One region of the Roseburia sp. AF42-8 genome, then DNA from elsewhere that is predicted to be linked to it. Evidence: predicted binding sites of a transcription regulator. Region 1 holds the regulator's gene; the other holds the start of a gene.
The links. Region 1 encodes HrcA, which represses chaperone genes, less so after heat shock. Its sites were predicted from a motif close to TGTTAGCACTCNNNNNNNNNGAGTGCTAACA; they were not measured.
Positions count from the first base shown of each region.

Region 2: the regulator HrcA is predicted to act here: its motif matches at 5,313-5,343, upstream of groES (co-chaperone GroES).

Region 1 covers NZ_QTVB01000002.1:21,154-31,695, forward strand. Annotated here, with positions in the region: gene hemW (radical SAM family heme chaperone HemW) at 1-841, shown strand, start outside; gene hrcA (heat-inducible transcriptional repressor HrcA) at 1,048-2,091, shown strand; gene grpE (nucleotide exchange factor GrpE) at 2,112-2,765, shown strand; gene dnaK (molecular chaperone DnaK) at 2,784-4,664, shown strand; gene dnaJ (molecular chaperone DnaJ) at 4,742-5,917, shown strand; gene DW059_RS01170 (molecular chaperone DnaJ) at 6,198-6,728, shown strand; partial or broken gene prmA (50S ribosomal protein L11 methyltransferase) at 6,969-7,924, shown strand; gene DW059_RS01180 (16S rRNA (uracil(1498)-N(3))-methyltransferase) at 7,930-8,670, shown strand; gene DW059_RS01185 (cysteine desulfurase family protein) at 8,701-9,867, shown strand; gene thiI (tRNA uracil 4-sulfurtransferase ThiI) at 9,885-10,542, shown strand, end outside.
Region 2 covers NZ_QTVB01000016.1:2,178-12,719, reverse strand. Annotated here, with positions in the region: gene DW059_RS08405 (zinc ribbon domain-containing protein) at 1-672, opposite strand, end outside; gene DW059_RS08400 (hypothetical protein) at 684-1,859, opposite strand; gene DW059_RS08395 (zinc-ribbon domain-containing protein) at 1,856-2,107, opposite strand; gene DW059_RS08390 (DegV family protein) at 2,239-3,102, opposite strand; gene groL (chaperonin GroEL) at 3,293-4,915, opposite strand; gene groES (co-chaperone GroES) at 4,983-5,267, opposite strand; gene DW059_RS08375 (Cof-type HAD-IIB family hydrolase) at 5,500-6,288, opposite strand; gene DW059_RS08370 (glutamate synthase subunit beta) at 6,455-7,948, opposite strand; partial or broken gene gltB (glutamate synthase large subunit) at 7,963-10,542, opposite strand, start outside.

The sequences.
Region 1 (10,542 bases):
AGGGTTACAGTCTGCCTTTGATGATGAATTAAAGATATTAGGAAGAATCCATACTTACCGGCAGTTCTTGGAGAATTATGAATGTGCCAGAAGATGTGGATTTGAAAATATCAACGTTGATTTGATGAGTGCCCTGCCTTATCAGAGTACGGAGAAATTTGTCACCAGCTTAAAGCGTGTCATAGCATTAAAACCGGAACATATTTCAGCCTATTCCCTGATTATCGAAAAGGGAACACCATTTTATGAAAAATACAAATTCGAGGCAGTGCTCCGGGAAGCCGGAAAGCCGACAGAGCATCTGCCATCTGAAGAGACAGAGTATGAAATTTATAAAAAGACTCAGGAGATTCTTGCAGAGGCAGGTTATGAGCATTATGAAGTATCCAATTATGCAAAGCAGGGGAAAGAGGCAAGGCATAATATCGGATACTGGAAGCGGGTACCGTATCTTGGGGTAGGACTTGGGGCAGCTTCCTTGATTGGAGAAGTACGCTACAGTAATATAAGAGAGATTGAAGCGTATATCAAAGCATGCGGTAATATTTCGGCGAAGGAAATAGATGGAGTACCGGCATTGAATCTCCATGAGAGTGCAGATGCAATCAGCCGCCATGCCCAGATGGAAGAATTCATGTTTTTAGGCCTGCGTATGTTAAAGGGAGTTACAAGAACAGAATTCAAAGAGACTTTCGGCGTGGAAATAGAAGCAGTATATGGCGAAGTCTTAAACCAGCTTCAGGAAGAGGACTTAATCGAGAAAAAAGCCGGTGTAATAAAGCTCAGCGACCACGGTATGGACATCAGTAACTATGTACTCGCCCAGTTTTTACTGGATTAAGTAGTGCGGTGTTGAACCGCATTGAATCAGAACAAATCTAAAGAAATTATAAAATTATAAAATGCTGTTGACAAAAAAAACGAATGGTGCTATCTTAAGTACATAGAAATTAGCACTCTTTCAAGTTGAGTGCTAACAACAAAGAAAAAGCAGTACAAAAAGCTTTTCCAAATACCTATAAAAGTTTCATTTTCAGGAGAACGTGAATGAACGAGAACGAATTAGATGAAAGAAAAACAAAAATCTTAAATGCAATCATTCGCAACTATCTGGAAACGGGTGAGCCGGTTGGTTCAAGAACCATTTCCAAGTATACGGATTTGAACTTGAGTTCCGCAACAATCCGGAATGAGATGTCGGACTTGGAAGAGATGGGATATATTTTGCAGCCACATACATCGGCAGGAAGAATTCCATCCGATAAGGGATATCGCTTCTATGTAGATAATCTGATTGCAGAGAAGGACAAAGAAGTATCCGATATGAAAGAGTTCGTAATTGAACATACGGAGAAGATGGAACAGGTATTGCAGCAGGTGGCAAAGTTGTTGGCGAACAACACGAATTACACCACCATGATAACAGCACCGCAGTATCACCACAACAGCCTGAAGTTCATCCAGTTATCCAATGTGGATGATGAACATATTCTGGCAGTTGTCGTATTGGAAGGCAATCTTGTGAAAAATAAGATGATTCCGATAGAAGAGCCGATAGATAATGAGCATATGTTAAAACTTAACATGCTTTTGAATACACATTTAAATGGATTGTCATTAGATCAGATTAATCTGGGCACCATAGCAGTGTTGAAAGAGAAAGCCGGTATCCATTCCAAAGTCATCAGTGATGTATTGGATGCAGTAGCAGAAGCAATCAGCGAAGACGAGGATTTGGAGATATATACCAGCGGTGCAACGAATATCTTAAAATATCCGGAGTTATCGGATTCGCAGAAAGCAGGAGAGCTTTTAGATGCGTTAGAAGAGAAGAAACAGTTAGTAAGTCTGGTGACGGATAACCTCAGCAATGAGGAGAACGGCATACAGGTTTATATAGGAGATGAATCTCCAATTCAGACCATGAAGGACTGCAGTGTGGTAACAGCTACCTATGAACTTGGTAAAGGCGTGAAGGGAACGATAGGAATTATCGGACCGAAGCGTATGGATTATGAGAACGTCATGGATAATCTGAAAAATTTGAAATCACAACTAGAAGGCATATTTGATAAGCCGAAGAAAGAATAGCATAGAAAGGTGGCAAGGAAGTGGCAGAAGAAAAGAAAGAAGAAGTGCTTGAGGAAGTATTAGAAGACTTAGAAGCAGAGGATGCAAAAAAGCAGGAAGAAGCACAGAATACCGCCTCAGAAGAAAAAGAAGTTGAGGCAGAAGAAAAAACGGAAGATACCGAATCTGAACCGGAAGAAATAGAGAAAGAAGATGAGGAGAAAAAGAAAGGTATCTTTAAAAAGAAAGACAAGAAAGATAAGAAGGACGAACAGATTGAAGATTTAACCGACCGGCTGAAACGTCAGATGGCAGAATTTGAAAACTTCCGTAAGAGAACGGAAAAGGAAAAGAGCCAGATGTATGACATGGGAGCCAGTGCAATCTTAGAGAAAATCCTTCCAGTTATCGACAATTTTGAAAGAGGGCTTGCAGCTGTACCGGAAGAAGACAAAAACAATGGCTTCGTAGAAGGTATGGATAAGATTTATAAGCAGATGATGACAGTGCTGACAGAAGTTGGTGTAACACCGATTGAAGCAGCCGGTCAGGAGTTTGACCCGAATCTCCATAATGCAGTAATGCATGTGGAAGATGAAGAACTCGGTGAGAATGTAGTAGCCGAGGAGTTACAGAAAGGTTACAAGTACAAAGAAAATGTAATCAGACATAGCATGGTAAAAGTAGCGAATTAAGCATAGGAGGATAAGAACATGAGTAAAATTATTGGTATTGATTTAGGAACAACAAACAGTTGTGTGGCAGTTATGGAAGGTGGAAAACCTACCGTTATAGCAAACCAGGAAGGTGCAAGAACAACACCATCTATCGTAGCATTTACAAAAACAGGTGAGCGTCTGATTGGTGAACCAGCAAAACGTCAGGCAGTAACCAACGCAGAGAAAACAATCTCTTCCATTAAGAGACATATGGGAACCGATTACAAAGTAAGCATTGATGACAAACAGTATTCTCCACAGCAGATTTCTGCAATGATTTTACAGAAATTAAAAGCTGATGCAGAAGGATATTTAGGAGAAAAAGTATCAGAAGCAGTTATTACTGTACCGGCATACTTCAATGATGCACAGCGTCAGGCAACCAAGGATGCAGGTAAGATTGCAGGACTTGATGTAAAACGTATCATCAACGAGCCGACAGCAGCAGCACTTGCTTATGGACTGGACAACGAAAAAGAACAGAAAATTATGGTATACGACTTAGGTGGTGGTACATTTGATGTATCTATCATCGAAATCGGTGACGGAGTCATCGAAGTATTATCTACAAATGGTGATACCAGATTAGGTGGAGATGATTTCGATAACAAGATTACACAGTGGATGATTGACGAATTCAAGAAAGCAGAAGGCGTTGACTTATCTACTGATAAGATGGCTCTTCAGAGATTAAAAGAAGCTGCAGAGAAAGCTAAGAAAGAGTTGTCTTCAGCAACAACAACCAATATCAACCTGCCATTCATTACTGCAACAGCAGAAGGACCAAAGCACTTTGATATGAACTTGACAAGAGCAAAATTCGATGAGTTGACACATGACTTAGTAGAAAGAACAGCAATTCCGGTACAGAACGCTATGAAGGATGCAGGCGTAACCAATGCAGACTTAGGCCAGGTATTATTGGTTGGTGGTTCTACACGTATCCCGGCTGTTCAGGATAAAGTAAGACAGTTAACAGGCAAAGAGCCAAGTAAATCCTTAAACCCGGATGAGTGTGTAGCACTTGGTGCTTGTATCCAGGGTGGTAAATTAGCAGGAGATGCCGGCGCAGGTGATATCCTTCTTCTGGATGTTACTCCATTGTCACTGTCTATCGAGACCATGGGTGGAGTTGCAACAAGACTGATTGAGAGAAATACAACAATTCCTACAAGAAAGAGCCAGATTTTCTCAACAGCAGCAGATAATCAGACAGCAGTAGATATCAACGTAGTGCAGGGTGAGCGTCAGTTCGCGAGAGATAACAAATCCCTTGGACAGTTCCGTCTGGATGGTATCCCACCAGCACGTCGTGGAGTTCCTCAGATTGAAGTTACTTTCGATATCGATGCAAACGGTATTGTAAATGTATCTGCAAAAGACTTAGGAACCGGAAAAGAACAGCATATTACAATTACTGCCGGATCTAACATGTCTGATGCAGATATCGATAAAGCAGTAAAAGAAGCAGCTGAATTTGAAGCACAGGACAAGAAGAGAAAAGAAGCAATTGACACCAGAAATGATGCAGATTCCTTCGTATTCCAGACACAGCAGGCATTAGACCAGGTTGGAAATAACCTTGATGCGGCAGATAAATCTGCAGTAGAGGCTGACTTAAATGCACTGAAAGCTTTAGTAGATGCAAATCCACAGGCTGAAAACATGACAGAGGATCAGGTTGCTGAGATGAAAGCAGCAAAAGAGAAACTGATGGAAAGTGCACAGAAAGTATTTGCTAAGATGTATGAGAATGCTCAGGCAGCTCAGGGAGCCGCTGGTGCAGGCCCTGATATGGGAGCAGGTGCAGCCGGTGGAGCAGCTGCAGGTTCCGCAGATGATGATGTGGTAGATGCTGATTACAAAGAAGTATAATTCTACAGATAAAAAGCAGTAGAAAGGGTTGGCAGTTTTACTGTCAACCCTTACAAACGGTAAAGAGGGAATAGATTATGGCAGAACAGAAAAGAGACTATTACGAGGTCTTAGGCGTTGATAAAAACGCAGATGACGCAGCAATAAAAAAAGCATATCGTGTCCTTGCCAAGAAATATCATCCGGATATGAACCCGGGGGATAAAGAAGCAGAAAAGAAATTCAAGGAAGCATCTGAAGCATATGCAGTACTGAGCGACCCGGAGAAGAGAAAACAGTATGACCAGTTTGGCCATGCAGCCTTTGATGGAGGTGCCGGCGGAGCAGGCGGATTTGATTTCTCAGGTATGGATATGGGAGACATTTTTGGAAGCTTTGGAGACATTTTCGGAGATTTCTTTGGCGGCGGAAGACGCAGCAGCAGCAACGGACCGATGAAGGGAGCCAATGTACGTGCCAGTGTCAGAATTACATTTGAAGAGGCAGCATTTGGCTGTGAGAAAGAAATTGATTTAGTATTAAAGGATGAATGTAAGACCTGTCATGGTACAGGAGCGAAGCCGGGAACCAGTCCGGAGACCTGTAGCAAATGTCAGGGAAAAGGAAAAGTGGTATATACCCAGCAGTCCTTATTTGGTATGGTACAGAATGTACAGACCTGTCCGGAATGTAACGGAAGCGGTAAAATTGTTCGTGACAAATGTCCGGACTGTCGTGGAACCGGCTACATTGCCAGCAGGAAGAAGATTAAGGTCAGCATTCCTGCCGGAATTGATAACGGTCAGAGTGTAAGAATCCGTGAAAAAGGTGAGCCGGGGGTAAATGGCGGACCAAGAGGAGATCTTCTGGTAGAAGTAGTAGTATCCCGCCATCCAATCCTTCAGAGACAGGGCATGGATGTATATTCAACAGCACCAATCAGTTTTGCACAGGCAGCATTGGGCGGAGAAGTAAGAATTACAACCATCGACGGCGATGTGGTCTACGAAGTAAAACCTGGTACACAGACCGACACCAGAATCCGTCTGAAAGGAAAAGGAATCCCATCCCTGCGTAACAAGGCAGTCCGTGGTGACCAGTATGTTACACTTGTGGTTCAGGTCCCGACCGGATTAAATGAAGCTGCAAAAGAGGCACTGCGCCAGTTTGATGCAGAGACCGGTAATTCATTAAAGACACAGAATGGTGCGGCAGGCACGAAAAAGAAAAAGGGATTTATGGGAAAAATTAAAGAGTCCTTCGATGATTTATAAAAATGATAAAGCTGTTTCCTGAAAAATGGAGGCAGCTTTTTTTACGCGAGTAGCGAGAAAAATCGCATGCTTGCAGATTTGGCGAGCACCGCGATAACTCGAGAAACTCGCAAAGCGTGTTTCTCGTAGTTGAGTATTGTGATAATTCGGGAAAACTGCAAAAGTGAGTTTCTCGTTGTTGCATTTTGTGACAACATATTGTATACTGTTTCTGATTCATAAGTTTTTTGTAACCATATGTTGATTTAGGCAACCGTTTATGAGACAAGGAGAGAGATTTATGAAGCAGCATAACAGCGCTGTGATTAAGAAGGATGCAGCACAGTTTGATAAATGGTGTTTTCAGCAGACTGTGGAACTGGAACATACAAGGAGAGAACTGGAAAATTCCAAACGCGAGATGGAACACCATCAGAGGGAGTTAGAACGTCAGAAGCGGAAATTCGAGATGGAGAAGAATCTTGAACAGGAGCGGATGAAGCGGGAACAGCATCTTTTTGACATGAAGTGGAAAATATTAGAAAGTGAACTTCAGAAACTTGCTGCCGAAAAGCAGAAAATGGAGCGTCAGAGAGACTTTTACAGCAGAGTACATGAATTTGAACAGGAGAATAGAAACCAATCATCCAATGTGGTGAAGGGAGAAATGTTCTTTATGGGCGTGGGCAATGAAAAATCATTGCGGAAGCGTTATAAGGATTTGATTAAAATATATCATCCGGATAATCTCAATGGAGACACCGGTACCATTCAGGAAATTAACCGGGAATATCAGGTGCTGATGCAGAAACTGGAAGTAAAATATCAGTAATAAGATTGCAATAATAGCACAGCAATGACATAGCAATAAACAGGAAAATCAGCGGGCAGAAGAAATATGTTCCGCTGTTTTTGTGTTACCAGACATGCATAGGCGTCGCTATGTATCTAAAGAAGCTGTCTGCTGGTTGCCGTTGATTCCCTTACAGTTGCGAAAAATAAAAAGCTATGTTAAGATTAAAATGTTTGCTTTTTATAATAGAAGGTTAAGATAAGAACAGGAGCAGAAACTATGAAATGGGATAAATATACAATAGATACAACAACAGAAGCTGAGGATTTTATCAGCATGATGTTATCAGAAAATGGCATTGAAGGAATTGAAATCGAAGATAATGTACCATTGACGAAAGAAGAAACAGGAGAAATGTTTATTGATTTTCCGCCGGAGCTTCCACCAGACGAAGGAAAAAGCAAAGTCAGCTTTTATTTAGAGGCAGGCGAAGACCATACCGAGACTTTAAAGGCAGTCCGCATTGGTTTAGAGCAGTTAAGAAGCATGGTAGAAATCGGAAGCGGAGATATTACCTCCAGCCAGACCGAGGATATTGACTGGATTAATAACTGGAAACAGTTTTTTCAGTCTTTTTATATCGATGATATTTTAATCAAACCAACCTGGGAACCATTAAAGGAAGAGGATAAAAATAAATTCTTAATCGAGATTGACCCGGGTATTTCCTTTGGAACTGGAAAGCATGAGACAACACAGCTTTGTATCCGCCAGATTCGTAAATATTTAAAAGAGGGCGAGCGTGTTCTGGATGTAGGATGCGGCAGTGGAATCTTATCCATTGCAGCATTAAAGCTTGGTGCAGGCAGCGTAGTGGGCACGGATGTGGATGGAGATTGTATCACATCAACTCATGAAAATATGACAGTCAATCATCTGGCAGAAAATTCAGGTGAATTTTATGTTGGAAACCTGATTGACGATAAAGCATTTCAGGAAAAGATTGGCACAGGTTATGATCTGGTCGTAGCGAATATTTTAGCGGATATTATTATTCCGATGGCACCGGCACTTTATCAGTGTGCGAAAGAGCAGGGAGTGCTTATTACTTCCGGAATTATTGATTTTAAAGAAAACGAAGTAAAAGAAGCTTTAGAGCAGGCAGGCTTTGAAATCTTAGAAGTCAACCATCAGGCGAATGGGTCAATGTAACTGCACGGAAAAATCAGAGGTAAAATAGATGCATCAGTTTTTTGTTGAAAAAAGCCAGGTGGGCAAAGAATATGTTACCATAACCGGAAGCGATGTAAATCATATCCGGAATGTACTGCGTATGAAAATCGGAGAGACGATTCGCATCAGTGACCGGGAAGGTGGCAATTATTTTTGTAAGATTGCAGAAACCGGAGAAAATTTCGTGCAGGCAGACATAGTATCTGTGGACGAAGAAGGAACCGAGCTTCCGTCTAAAATCTATTTATTTCAGGCACTGCCGAAGGGAGATCGGATGGAAACGGTGATTGAAAAGGCAGTAGAACTTGGTGTCTATGAAATCATTCCGGTAGCCATGAAATACTGTGTGGTAAAGCTGGAAGGAAAAAAGGCAGCACAACGGGTACAAAAATGGCAGGCGCAGGCAGAGACTGCAGCAAAACAGTCAAAGCGCAGTATCATTCCAAAGATTCATGAAGTAGTATCTTTCAAGGAAGCCTTAAAGCTGGCAGAAAACTGTGATATCCGCTTAGTGCCTTATGAAAATGAAAATGGCATGGAAGGGACCAGGACAGTATTAGAGCAAATCGAACCGGGGAAGAGTATCAGCATTATGATAGGACCGGAAGGCGGATTTGCAGAGGAAGAGATTGCAAAAGCAAGAGAGACCATGCAGTCCATATCCTTAGGAAGAAGGATACTTCGGACAGATACAGCAGGTATCTGCATGATGTCCATGCTGATGCTGCAATTAGAGAGCCGTATATAACGAAAAAACAGTAAGAAAGTGTAGAAAAGTATGGAAGCATATCTGGATAATTCTGCGACCACCCGCTGCAGTGACCGGGCGTGTCAGTTAATGGTAGACCTTCTGACGAAGGATTATGGCAATCCATCTTCCCTTCATATGAAAGGAATTGAGGCAGAACGATTTGTTGAGACTGCAAAGAAGAAAATAGCAAAAACATTAAGAGTATCAGAAAAAGAAATCATCTTTACATCCGGTGGAACGGAGTCAAATAACCTTGCGATTATCGGTGCTGCAATGGCAAACCGCAGAGCGGGAAATCATATTATAACCACATCCATTGAACATGCATCCGTAGAGAATCCAATGGAATTCTTAAAGGAGCAGGGCTTTGACATTACTTATCTTTCTGTGGATGAGAATGGAATTATTTCACTGGAAGAATTAGAAGAAGCAGTAACGGAACAGACTATTCTTGTTTCCATGATGCAGGTAAATAATGAAATCGGAGCCATCGAGCCGGTTGCAGAAGCTGCAGAGCTTATTAAGAAAAAGAATCCGGCTACACTGATTCATGTAGATGCAATCCAGTCTTATGGAAAAATGTATATCTATCCAAAGAAGCTTGGCATAGACATGCTTTCCGTCAGCGGACATAAGATTCATGGTCCAAAGGGAAGCGGATTCCTCTGGGTGAAGGAAAAGACGAAATTAAAGCCGCTGATATTAGGCGGTGGACAGCAGAAGGGAATGCGTTCCGGAACAGAAAATGTACCGGCAATTGCAGGTCTTGGAGAAGCAGCAGAAGAAATCTATGAGAATCTGGATGAAAAGAGAGCGCATCTTTACGGATTAAAGCAGCGTTTTATCAACGGAATCGAAAAGCTGGAAGGAACCCATGTAAATGGAAAGACCGGAGAGGATTCTGCACCACATATCGTCAGCGTCAGCTTTGAAGGAATCCGAAGTGAAGTATTATTACATTCACTGGAAGACAGGGGGATTTATGTATCTTCCGGTTCTGCCTGTTCTTCCAATAATCATGCAGGCAAACAGAAGGGAAGCAAGACCCTTAGAAACATTCATTTAAAGGAAAACCTTCTGGATTCCACACTGCGTTTTTCCTTCAGTGTGCATACAACGGAAGAAGAGATTGATTACGCATTAGAAGTACTGGGAGAGCTGCTTCCGGTATTGAAGAAATATACAAGACATTAAAAGAGAAAGGAAATCATATGTATAAATCATTTCTGGTAAAATATGGAGAAATCGGAGTAAAGGGAAAGAACCGTTATATTTTTGAAAATATGTTAATGGAGCAGATCCGCCATGCGTTAAAGACAGCAGAGGGCGAGTTTGAAGTAACCAAAGAGCAGGGAAGAATCTATGTCAATGTAGTATCCGATGACTATGATTATGACGAGACCGTAGAAGCATTAAGCCGTGTATTTGGTATTGTAGGATTCTGTCCATTACTTCAGGTAGAGGATGAAGGCTTCGATAAATTAGCGGAGACAGTGGTAGATTATCTGGGTAAAGAATATCCGGAAAAGAACTTTACCTTTAAAGTAAATGCAAGGAGAGCAAGAAAGAATTATCCTCTTGATTCCATGGAAATCAATGCTGAACTGGGTGGAAAAATCTTAGATGCGTTCCCGGAGAGCAAGGTAGATGTGCATAACCCGGAGGTTATGGTCTGCATTGAAATCAGAAGCCTTATCAATATTTATTCCAAGGAAATTCCGGGACCGGGTGGAATGCCGGTAGGTTCTAACGGAAAAGCAATGTTATTATTATCCGGCGGAATCGACAGTCCGGTAGCAGGTTATATGATTGCAAAACGTGGAGTAGCGTTGGACGCAACTTATTTTCATGCACCGCCATATACTTCAG
Region 2 (10,542 bases), on a different contig from region 1:
TACAAGCGGAGCACCACATTTACTGCATACCGGCTGTACTGGCTGCTGTGGCGGCATTGGCTGTCCCTGGAACTGTCCCTGCTGCTGTGGCGGCATTGGCTGTCCCTGGAACTGTCCCTGCTGTGGTGGCACATTTCCATACATATTCTGCTGTGGCATTCCCTGATATCCGTTCATCATTTTCTGTCTGATTAATGGTTTCTCAGCTTGAAGTACGTTGATAATAATCAACAGATCCAACACTACAATTGCCAGAATAAACAATATATTAAATATAAATCCGGCTGTAACTTTCGCTGTACAGTAATTATCTGTTGCTTCCTTATTTACTCCGACGCAAAGTGCAATCCAGAAAATAAAGTCAACAACTGCACAGCTTCCGGATGCGATTGCAGCAATTTTGTCTTTTAATACGCTCTTTAAGCACCAGAGAGCCAGCATAGCGATTGGAAGCAACAGCATTATAATGCAGATTACTTTTGGATCTGTTACACTTTCACCCTCTATCTTAATACCTGTCATAGCTTTAAAAGCGCTGATTTTAATATTTCCATATCCTGCACAGGATACCATAAATGATGGCACAAAGAAAAATACCATTAATAAAATAGATAACAGACGAATGATATTTTTCACATGAATGTGCTTTGTAAAATCATTTCCAGAATTCATTTCCTTCTCCTTTAGTTTCCAAACTGAGTTAAATTATCAGTTACTTCGTAAGTATAATCAACCTTCTGAGTTACAACCAGATCATTAAACATCTGTGCCCCATCTGTATAACCATCAACATTATACCATCCGTCATCATACTCTAAATCAGTATATCCTTCGATATCACCGTATGTATTGAAACTCTGGCTTCCATCAGATAATGCCATTATATTTGTATATTTTACCGGGAAGTATACAACAGTTGGCTCAAATGCACTTTCTGCACTGGTTACAGTTGTCGAAAATACCAGATAAAGGACGTTCGTATCACCCCATGTATCACTGTTTTTTGCAACCAGATAATAAGAACCTTCATAACTGAATCCGGAATTTCCAATATAGGAATTGTTATTTGCAAAATATGCATCTAACGCATCTGTTGCTTCATTTTTCATGGAATCCAGATTGTCTGCTGAAATATCTGCAGCAGATGTTACATAAGAATCTACTCCGGATACAGTATATTCTTTTGATGTCTGTGTGAATTTGTAACCATTTGCCAATGCATTCTCTTCTGATTCATCAACTGTTAAAGTTACGGTATCTCCGACATCAAGACTGTCATAATCTTCAAAATTGAACCACAGATAACGTAAGTAATCATCATCTGAATTATTGGTCCAGTCTGGATATACATAAGGTGGTGTTCCTGAGAAGGTTACCTCGATATCTTCAAACGGATCAACTTCTTTTACTTCTTCCAGTCCTTCTACTGTAAATTCCTGTTCTTTGGAAAGAATTTTAACTCCTGCTTTTTTCTCATAATCTTCATTCCATGAAGCAGTAACGGTTACCACATCACCATTTGACAGGTCTGAATCCGGTTTCACATCAAAAGTAATACTGTCAATCAAATCCCAATTACTACTTCCCATCAAATCTGTGAGGTCACTCCAGTCAAGGTCATCAAGAGATTTTACATTTTTAAGTTTCTTTCCCTGTGCCTTGATAACAGCTTCACTGAATCCGGTCTCGTCAAAATCAACATATGCTGTTCCCGCTGTTTCATATCCGTTATACTCTACAGAAATATAATCGTTGATATTTACTTTCTTTTTCTGATTCTTCACTACCACAAGTGCAACAATTGCAACTACTACAACTGCAATGACTGCAATAAGCAATGCCCATAACTGTTTCGTCATCTTAAATGGTTTCTTAGGCGGGCGTGCCTGCTGTGGCTGTCCCTGGAACTGTCCCTGCTGCGGCTGACTCTGGAACTGTCCTTGCTGCGGCTGTTCCTGTACCGGTGTTTCTGTTCTGCCGGCTGTTCCTGTACCGGTGCTTCCTGCTCTGCCGGCTGTTCCATCTCCCCTTTTAATTTCTGGCCACAATTTGGGCAAAAATCTGCATCATCACCCACTTGTGTGCCACAATTACCACAAAATGCCATTTTCATTTTCCTCCTTCGTTTTACCATGATATGTTACTTGCTTTTATACATTAACAAGTTAAACTATTTCAATTCTACACAATATTTTGTGGTTGGTCAATCAATTTTACCAAGAATTTACACTTTAAATCCTATAATTTTCTTGCACAGGCAAGTGCTAATGCTCCCGGTCCGATATGGCAGGATACATTTAAAGAAAGCGGATCCATCATAATGTCTGTAATCCCAAATTCTGCTTCCACTTCTTTGCGGAATTCCATCGCTGCACTTATATCTCCAGTGTATGCAATACAAAGCTGCATCTCATCCTGACACTCCTTAAAGCGGGATGCATAGTCATCTTTTACTGCTTTTATCATAATGCTTTTTGCCTGCTTTACCGTTCTGGCTTTTGCAAAAGCATCCAGCTTTTCACCCTGAATCTGTAATACCGGTTTTAATTTCAACAATGTTCCCAGTGCTGCTGCTGCCGGTGTAATTCTTCCACCTTTTTTCAGATAGTAAAGGGTATCTACCATGATATAAATGCTGGACTGGAATTTTGCATCCTCTAAAATATCTTTAATCTCTTTTCCGCTCTTGCCACTCTCTGCCAGCCTGATTGCATCAAATACGGACTGTTTCTGTGTTACAGAAATTCTCTGATTGTTTACTACAAAAACCCTGCCCTCATACTCTTCATCTGAAGATAATGCTGTTGCTGTCTCACAGGAACTGCTCAATCCACTGGATAAAGGAATGTATACTATTTCATCATATTCTTTTAAAAGCTCATCCCAACGGTCTGTAAGGTCTCCTACTGCCGGCATGGATGTTGAAATCTCTGCTCCATCTGTCAGATGCTCATAAAATGTATCCTGTGTCAGATTGATATCCTCAAACAGTGTTTCACCATTTATAAAAAAAGGCATTGGTAATACGCTAATCCCTAACTGCTGCGCTTCTGCCTGACGAATTCCACTGGAACTGTCTGTAAGAATAACTACCTTTCCCATTTTTCTTCCTCCTTGCTGTTCAGACTTCATGTTACACAATGAAATAATTGTAACATATTTTGCAAATCAAAACAACTGCCCCCAAAAAACTAACATCAGGAAAAAAACTGCATAGTAAAACTCCTGACTGCATTATCCGCAGCCAGGAGCTCTCTATCCTTACTTTTCAGTAATATATTTTATTTTCTTATTACATCATTCCCATACCTGGGTTTCCTGCCGGCATTGCAGGAGCATCTTCTTTGATATTTGCTACAACAGATTCCGTTGTAAGTAATGTAGATGCTACAGATGTTGCATTCTGCAAAGCACTTCTTGTAACCTTAACCGGGTCAAGGATACCAGCTTCTACCATATCTACATATTCTTCTGTTGCTGCATTAAATCCGATACCAGGAGCGGACTCTTTTACTTTATTAATAATAACTGCACCTTCAAGACCTGCATTTGCGGAAATGTAATACAATGGAGCCTCCAATGCTTTTAAGATAACCTTTGCACCGGTCTTCTCATCACCTTCCAATGTCTCAGCAAGCTTTGCAACCTCTTTGGATGCATGGATGTATGCAGAACCGCCACCTGCGATGATTCCTTCTTCGACTGCTGCTCTTGTTGCATTCAAAGCATCTTCCATACGAAGTTTTGCTTCTTTCATTTCTGTCTCTGTTGCAGCACCAACACGGATAACTGCTACGCCGCCTGCCAGTTTTGCAAGTCTTTCCTGTAATTTTTCTTTATCAAATTCAGATGTTGTCTCTTCAAGCTGTGCACGAATCTGGCCGATTCTTGCCTGGATTTCTTCTTTATTTCCTTCACCATCAACGATAACGGTGTTCTCTTTCTTAACCTTAACAGATTTTGCACGGCCAAGCTGTGCCATAGTAGCATCTTTTAATTCCAGACCAACTTCTTCTGAAATTACCTGACCACCGGTAAGGATAGCGATATCTTTTAACATTTCTTTTCTTCTGTCGCCATATCCTGGAGCTTTTACTGCTACAACGTTAAATGTTCCACGCAGTTTATTTACAATCAATGTAGTTAAAGCTTCACCCTCGATATCTTCAGCAATGATAAGAAGTCTGGAACCGGACTGAACAATCTGTTCTAACAGTGGAAGGATTTCCTGAATGTTGCTGATTTTCTTATCGGTAATTAAGATGTACGGCTCATCTAAAACTGCTTCCATCTTATCCATATCTGTGCACATATATGCGGAAATGTATCCACGGTCAAACTGCATACCTTCTACCAGGTCAAGCTCTGTCTGCATGGTCTTGCTCTCTTCAATGGTAATAACACCATCATTGGAAACTTTTTCCATTGCATCTGCTACCATGTTGCCAACGCTTTCATCACCTGCGGAAATAGATGCAACTTTTGCAATCTGGTCTTTTCCGGTTACTTTAGAAGACATTGCTGCGATTGTTTCAACTGCTTTTTCAGTTGCTTTCTTCATACCACGTCTTAAAACGATTGGGTTTGCACCAGCCTCTAAGTTCTTCATTCCTTCCTGAATCATTGCCTGTGCAAGAACGGTTGCTGTTGTAGTACCATCACCAGCAACGTCATTGGTCTTGGTTGCTACTTCTTTTACAAGCTGTGCGCCCATATTTTCGAATGCATCTTCCAATTCGATTTCTTTTGCAATGGTAACACCATCATTTGTGATTAATGGAGCGCCATATGATTTATCCAGTACAACGTTTCTTCCTTTGGGTCCGATTGTTACTCTGACTGTATTTGCCAGTTTATCAACTCCAGCCTCTAATGCTGTTCTGGCTTCTGTTCCATATTTGATTTCCTTTGCCATAATTTCTTACCTCTTTCTTCTATTTTCCTATTTTATTATTTGTTTTATTTACCAATTATCAATTCGATTATTCTACTACTGCAAGAATATCATTCTGCTTTACGATGATATATTCTTCGCCATCCAGTTTTACTTCTGTTCCGGCATATTTAGAATAAATAACCTTCTGTCCTTCTTTTACCTGCATGGTAACTTCTTTGCCATCTACCACTCCGCCAGGACCAACTGCGATTACTTCTGCTTCCTGTGGTTTCTCCTGTGCAGCACTTGCTAAGATAATTCCGGATTTGGTTTTTTCCTCTGCTTTTAACTGTTTTAATACAACTCTGTCTGATAATGGTACTAATTTCATGATTCATTGCCTCCTTGATTCGGTCTCTTTGTTTTCTTTCTTTTTTATTAGCACTCATTCAAACCGAGTGCTAACTGATAGTCATATAATAGTTTCTGCGTCTCTTTTTCGCAAGCCTGACCATTTTTTATTTTTCTCTTGTTTCCTTATATTTACTCTTAATATCTCGTTTTTTCTCTCGTTTTCTCACTTTCTGTAATTTGTAACGATTTAATACTTTTTTTAGATTTGTTTATGAAATCAGTCCAAAATGCTCCAATCCCTTATAAATGCCGTCTTCGTGCAATGGTGCTGTGATATAATCCGCTGCTTCTTTTGCTGCTTTGGTACCATTTCCCATGGCAATTCCATGCTGCACATGCTTTAACATTTCCACATCATTGATACTGTCTCCAAATGCATAGGTATCTTCTTTCTCAATACCAAGAAGCTCACAGGTTTTTTCGATGCCGGACGCTTTGGAAAATCCTTTTGGAACAAACTCTGCACATGCCGCATCATGCACCAGCGGTGTGAAATTCTCTTCCAGATGGGAAAGTACCTTAAGATAAGTATCATCCGGTGTGGAGCAGGAAAACTTACTGATTTCCATAATTGCTTCATTTCCCGTTACCGGCAGCAAATCCTCTCCCAATGTCTCTTTTAGTTTCAAGCCATAAGGGTCTTCTTCAAATTCTTCCAGATCCATATACAAATTCCGGCTTCCCTCATATACCGTAGGAATTCCATACTCTTTTAATATATGTATGGTATCCTCTATCAATTCCTGTTCTAATTTTTTATAAAAAAGTGTTTTTCCATCCATCTCTATCCAGGTACCGCAGCCTGCCACAATTCCGTCGAATCCCAGTGTCAGCAATCTTTCATCCTGAATAAATGCTCTGGTTCTTCCGCTGCAGAGAAATGCCAGATGTCCATTTTCCCGCAGCTTCCGGATTGCTTCCTTTGTGCTCTCCGGTATCACAAAATGCTCGTCCCACAATGTTCCATCAATATCAAAAAATACTGCTTTCCTGCTCATTCTCTTTATGTCCTTTCGCTGTTTTCTTCTCGCTCTTTTTGTCACAAGGGTTATTTTATGCCCCAAAAGCAGAATGTGTCAACCACGAAAAAGCCGCCTGCCACAGCTCACCCTCCGGTGCACCATAGTCAGACGACTTTCTTCTATCATTATATTGTAATTTTCATTACTGTACGGAAAGATAAGAATATCCCATCAGACTTTCGTCTACTTCACGGGCTGCTTCTCTTCCTTCACGGATTGCCCATACAACCAGGGACTGTCCACGATGCATATCTCCTGCTGTAAAGACATTTTCCACATTGGTCTTGTAATGACCGGCTTCTGTTGCCACATTGGTTCTGGCATTTAAGTCTACGCCGAATGCTTTGGCAATGTAATCTTCTGTTCCAAGGAAGCCTGCTGCAATCAGAACCAGATCACAATCTAACTTGCTTTCGGAGCCCGGTACTTCCACCATCTGCATCCGTCCGGTCTTTTCATCCTTTTTGCCCTCTAATTTTACGGTTTTTAATCCGCAGAGCTTACCGTTCTTGTCTTTTAAGAACTCTTTTACGGTTGTCTGGTAAATACGAGGGTCGGAACCGAACATGGCAATTGCTTCTTCCTGACCGTAGTCTGTCTTGCAGACTCTTGGCCACTCCGGCCATGGGTTGTTCTCTGCACGCTCATCCGGTGCTTTTGGCATCATTTCAAGCTGGATGACACTGGCTGCGCCGTGACGGATAGAAGTTCCGACACAGTCATTTCCGGTATCTCCACCACCGATGATAACTACTTTCTTTCCCTTGGCAGAAATATATTTGTTATCTTTAAGCTCGGAATCTAAAAGGCTCTTGGTAGTTGCCTTTAAGAAATCTACTGCAAAGTAAATGCCTTCTGCATCTCTGCCCGGAGCTTTGATGTCTCTTGGATTCTTTGCTCCACAGGCTAAGATGACACGGTCATATTCTTTTAAGAGTTTTGCCGGCTTGATGTCTTTTCCAACATTGGTATTGGTAATAAACTCGACACCCTCTTCTTTCATTATATTAATCTTACGGTCAATAACCCATTTTTCCAGCTTCATATTCGGGATTCCATACATCAAAAGTCCACCGACACGGTCATCTCTTTCAAATACGGTAACGGAATGTCCTCTTTTATTCAACTGGTCTGCTGCTGCAAGTCCGGCAGGACCGGAACCGATGATTGCAACCTTCTTTCCGGTACGGACTCTTGGAGGTTTTGCTGCAGCATATCCTTTTTCATAGGCATTTTCAATGATTCCATGCTCATTTGCCTTACAGGTTACCGGGTCTTCCCAGTGTCCACAGGTACAGGCTGCTTCACAAAGTGCCGGACATACTCTTGAGGTAAATTCCGGGAAGTTGTTGGTCTTGGTCAGACGGTTATATGCCTGCTCCCAGTTGTTGGTATACAAAAGGTCATTCCACTCCGGTACCAGATTATGCAGCGGACATCCGCTGGTCATTCCCATGATATTCATACCAGCCTGGCAGAACGGCACGCCGCAGTTCATACAACGTGCTGCCTGTACTCTTTGTTTCTCTTTTGAGAGAGGGGTATGGAACTCGTTAAAGTTCTTGATACGCTCCTTTGGTGCAACCGCTGCTGCATTCTCTCTGTCATATTCCATAAATCCTGTTGGTTTTCCCATTTTGCGTCCCCTCCTTAATTTCTTGTATTCGCATAAAATGCTTCAATCTGTGCCTGTTCGGAAGACAATCCTTTTTCTTCCATCTGAACAATTGCCATTAACATACGGTTATAATCGTATGGAATTACTTTCTTGAACTTCGGCAGATACTCACTGAAGTTATCTAAGATTTCTTTTCCCTTTTCAGAATTGGTCAAAGCTACGTGTTCTTTAATCATATCTTTTAATTCCATAACATCATATTTGTTTCCGACTTCTTCTGAGAATACCATTTCCTTATTGATTCTGGTATAAAGGTCGTTGTCCTCATCTAATACATAAGCGATACCACCACTCATTCCGGCTGCAAAGTTTTTACCAGTCTTACCAAGGATAACCACACGGCCACCGGTCATGTATTCACATCCATGGTCACCGACACCTTCTACTACTGCAGAAGCTCCGGAATTTCGTACGCAGAAACGTTCTCCTGCCACACCACTGATAAATGCTTTACCACTGGTTGCACCGTAAAGTGCTACGTTACCGATGATAATATTTTCATCCTTCTTATATTTCACACCTGCCGGAGCGTAGACAACCAGTTTTCCACCAGAAAGTCCTTTTCCGAAGTAATCGTTGGAATCTCCTACCAGCTCTAAGGTAAGTCCCTTTGGAATGAATGCGCCAAAGCTCTGTCCGCCGGCACCGGTACATTTTACGATAAAGGTATCTTCCTCTAAAGTATCGTCATATTTCTTTGTAATCTCGGAACCAAAGATGGTACCAAAGGAACGGTCTGTATTGCTTACTTCTACATCAATGCTTCTCTTCTGTTTCTTATCCAGTGCAGAAGAAAGCTGTTTTAACAGTACAGTTTCGTCCTTGGTCTTCTCCAGTTCGAAATCGTATACATGTTTTGGATCAAATGTAACTTTCTCCTTTGGTCCTGCAAACGGGTTATTCAAAATCTTGGAAAGGTCGATTTCTTTTTCCCGGTCTGTCAAATCCTCTCTTACCCGGAGAAGGTCACTTCTTCCTACCATTTCATCAATGGTACGGCAGCCTAACTTCGCCATGATTTCTCTTAATTCTTCTGCAATAAACCGCATGAAGTTTTCTACATATTCCGGTTTTCCCGCGAAACGTTTCCGAAGCTCCGGATTCTGTGTTGCGATTCCGGCAGGGCAGGTATCCAGATTACATACACGCATCATCACGCATCCCATGGTTACCAGCGGTGCAGTTGCAAATCCGTACTCTTCTGCTCCAAGCAATGCAGCAATTGCTACATCACGGCCGCTCATCAGCTTACCATCTGTCTCGATTCTTACCTTATTACGAAGTCCGTTCATAATCAGAGTCTGGTGTGTCTCTGCAAGTCCAAGTTCCCAAGGAAGTCCTGCATTATGGATAGAACTGCTTGGTGCTGCACCGGTACCACCGTCATATCCGGAAATCAATACTACCTGCGCTCCTGCTTTGGCAACACCGGCTGCGACTGTACCCACACCTGCTTCTGATACCAGTTTTACGGAAATTCTTGCATCACGGTTGGCATTCTTCAAATCGTAAATCAACTGCTCCAAATCCTCGATGGAGTAGATATCATGATGAGGTGGCGGCGAAATCAAGGATACACCCGGTGTGGAAAGTCTTGTCTTTGCAATCCAAGGATATACTTTCTTGCCCGGAAGGTGTCCACCTTCACCAGGTTTTGCACCCTGTGCCATCTTAATCTGAATCTCTTCTGCACTGACTAAGTAACGGCTGGTTACACCAAACCGGCCGGACGCTACCTGCTTGATTGCAGAACATCTGTCTAAGCTTGTATGTTTACTTGCGATACGGTCCGGATCTTCTCCACCCTCACCGGTATTGGATTTACCATGTAAATGGTTCATGCAATTGCCAGTGTTTCATGGGCTTCCTTGGAAATAGAACCATAGGACATCGCACCTGTTTTAAATCTTGTTACAATAGAATCTACGCTTTCTACTTCTTCAATTGGAACACCTTTTTTCGGGAAATTGAAATCCATCAGTCCACGAATATTTGCATCACGCTCTTCGCTGTTCACAAGATCTGTGTACTGTTTGAAAAGGTTGTAATCTCCACGTTTGGTTGATTCCTGCAGAAGATGGATGGTTGCCGGATTGTAAAGATGGCTGTCTGCGCCACTTCTCATCTTGTGACGTCCCTTGCTGTCTAAAGTAAGGTCTGTCTCTAATCCCAATGGATCATAGGCTGCAGAATGCAGAGTATCTACATCTTTTGCAATGTCTTCCAGTGTAATTCCACCGATACGGCTTACGGTATTTGTGAAATATTTATCAATTACTGCGGAGTCAATACCAATTGCCTCAAAAATCTTAGAACCCTGATAAGACTGAATGGTTGAAATACCCATTTTGGAAGCAATTTTTACGATACCACTGATAATTGCCTGATTGTAATCATGGATTGCTGCATAGTAATCCTTGTCTAACATATGCTCGTCTACTAACTGCTTTACGGTATCCTGTGCCAGATATGGGTTGATTGCACAGGCACCATAACCAAGCAATGTTGCAAAATGATGTACTTCTCTTGGTTCACCGGATTCCAGAATCATG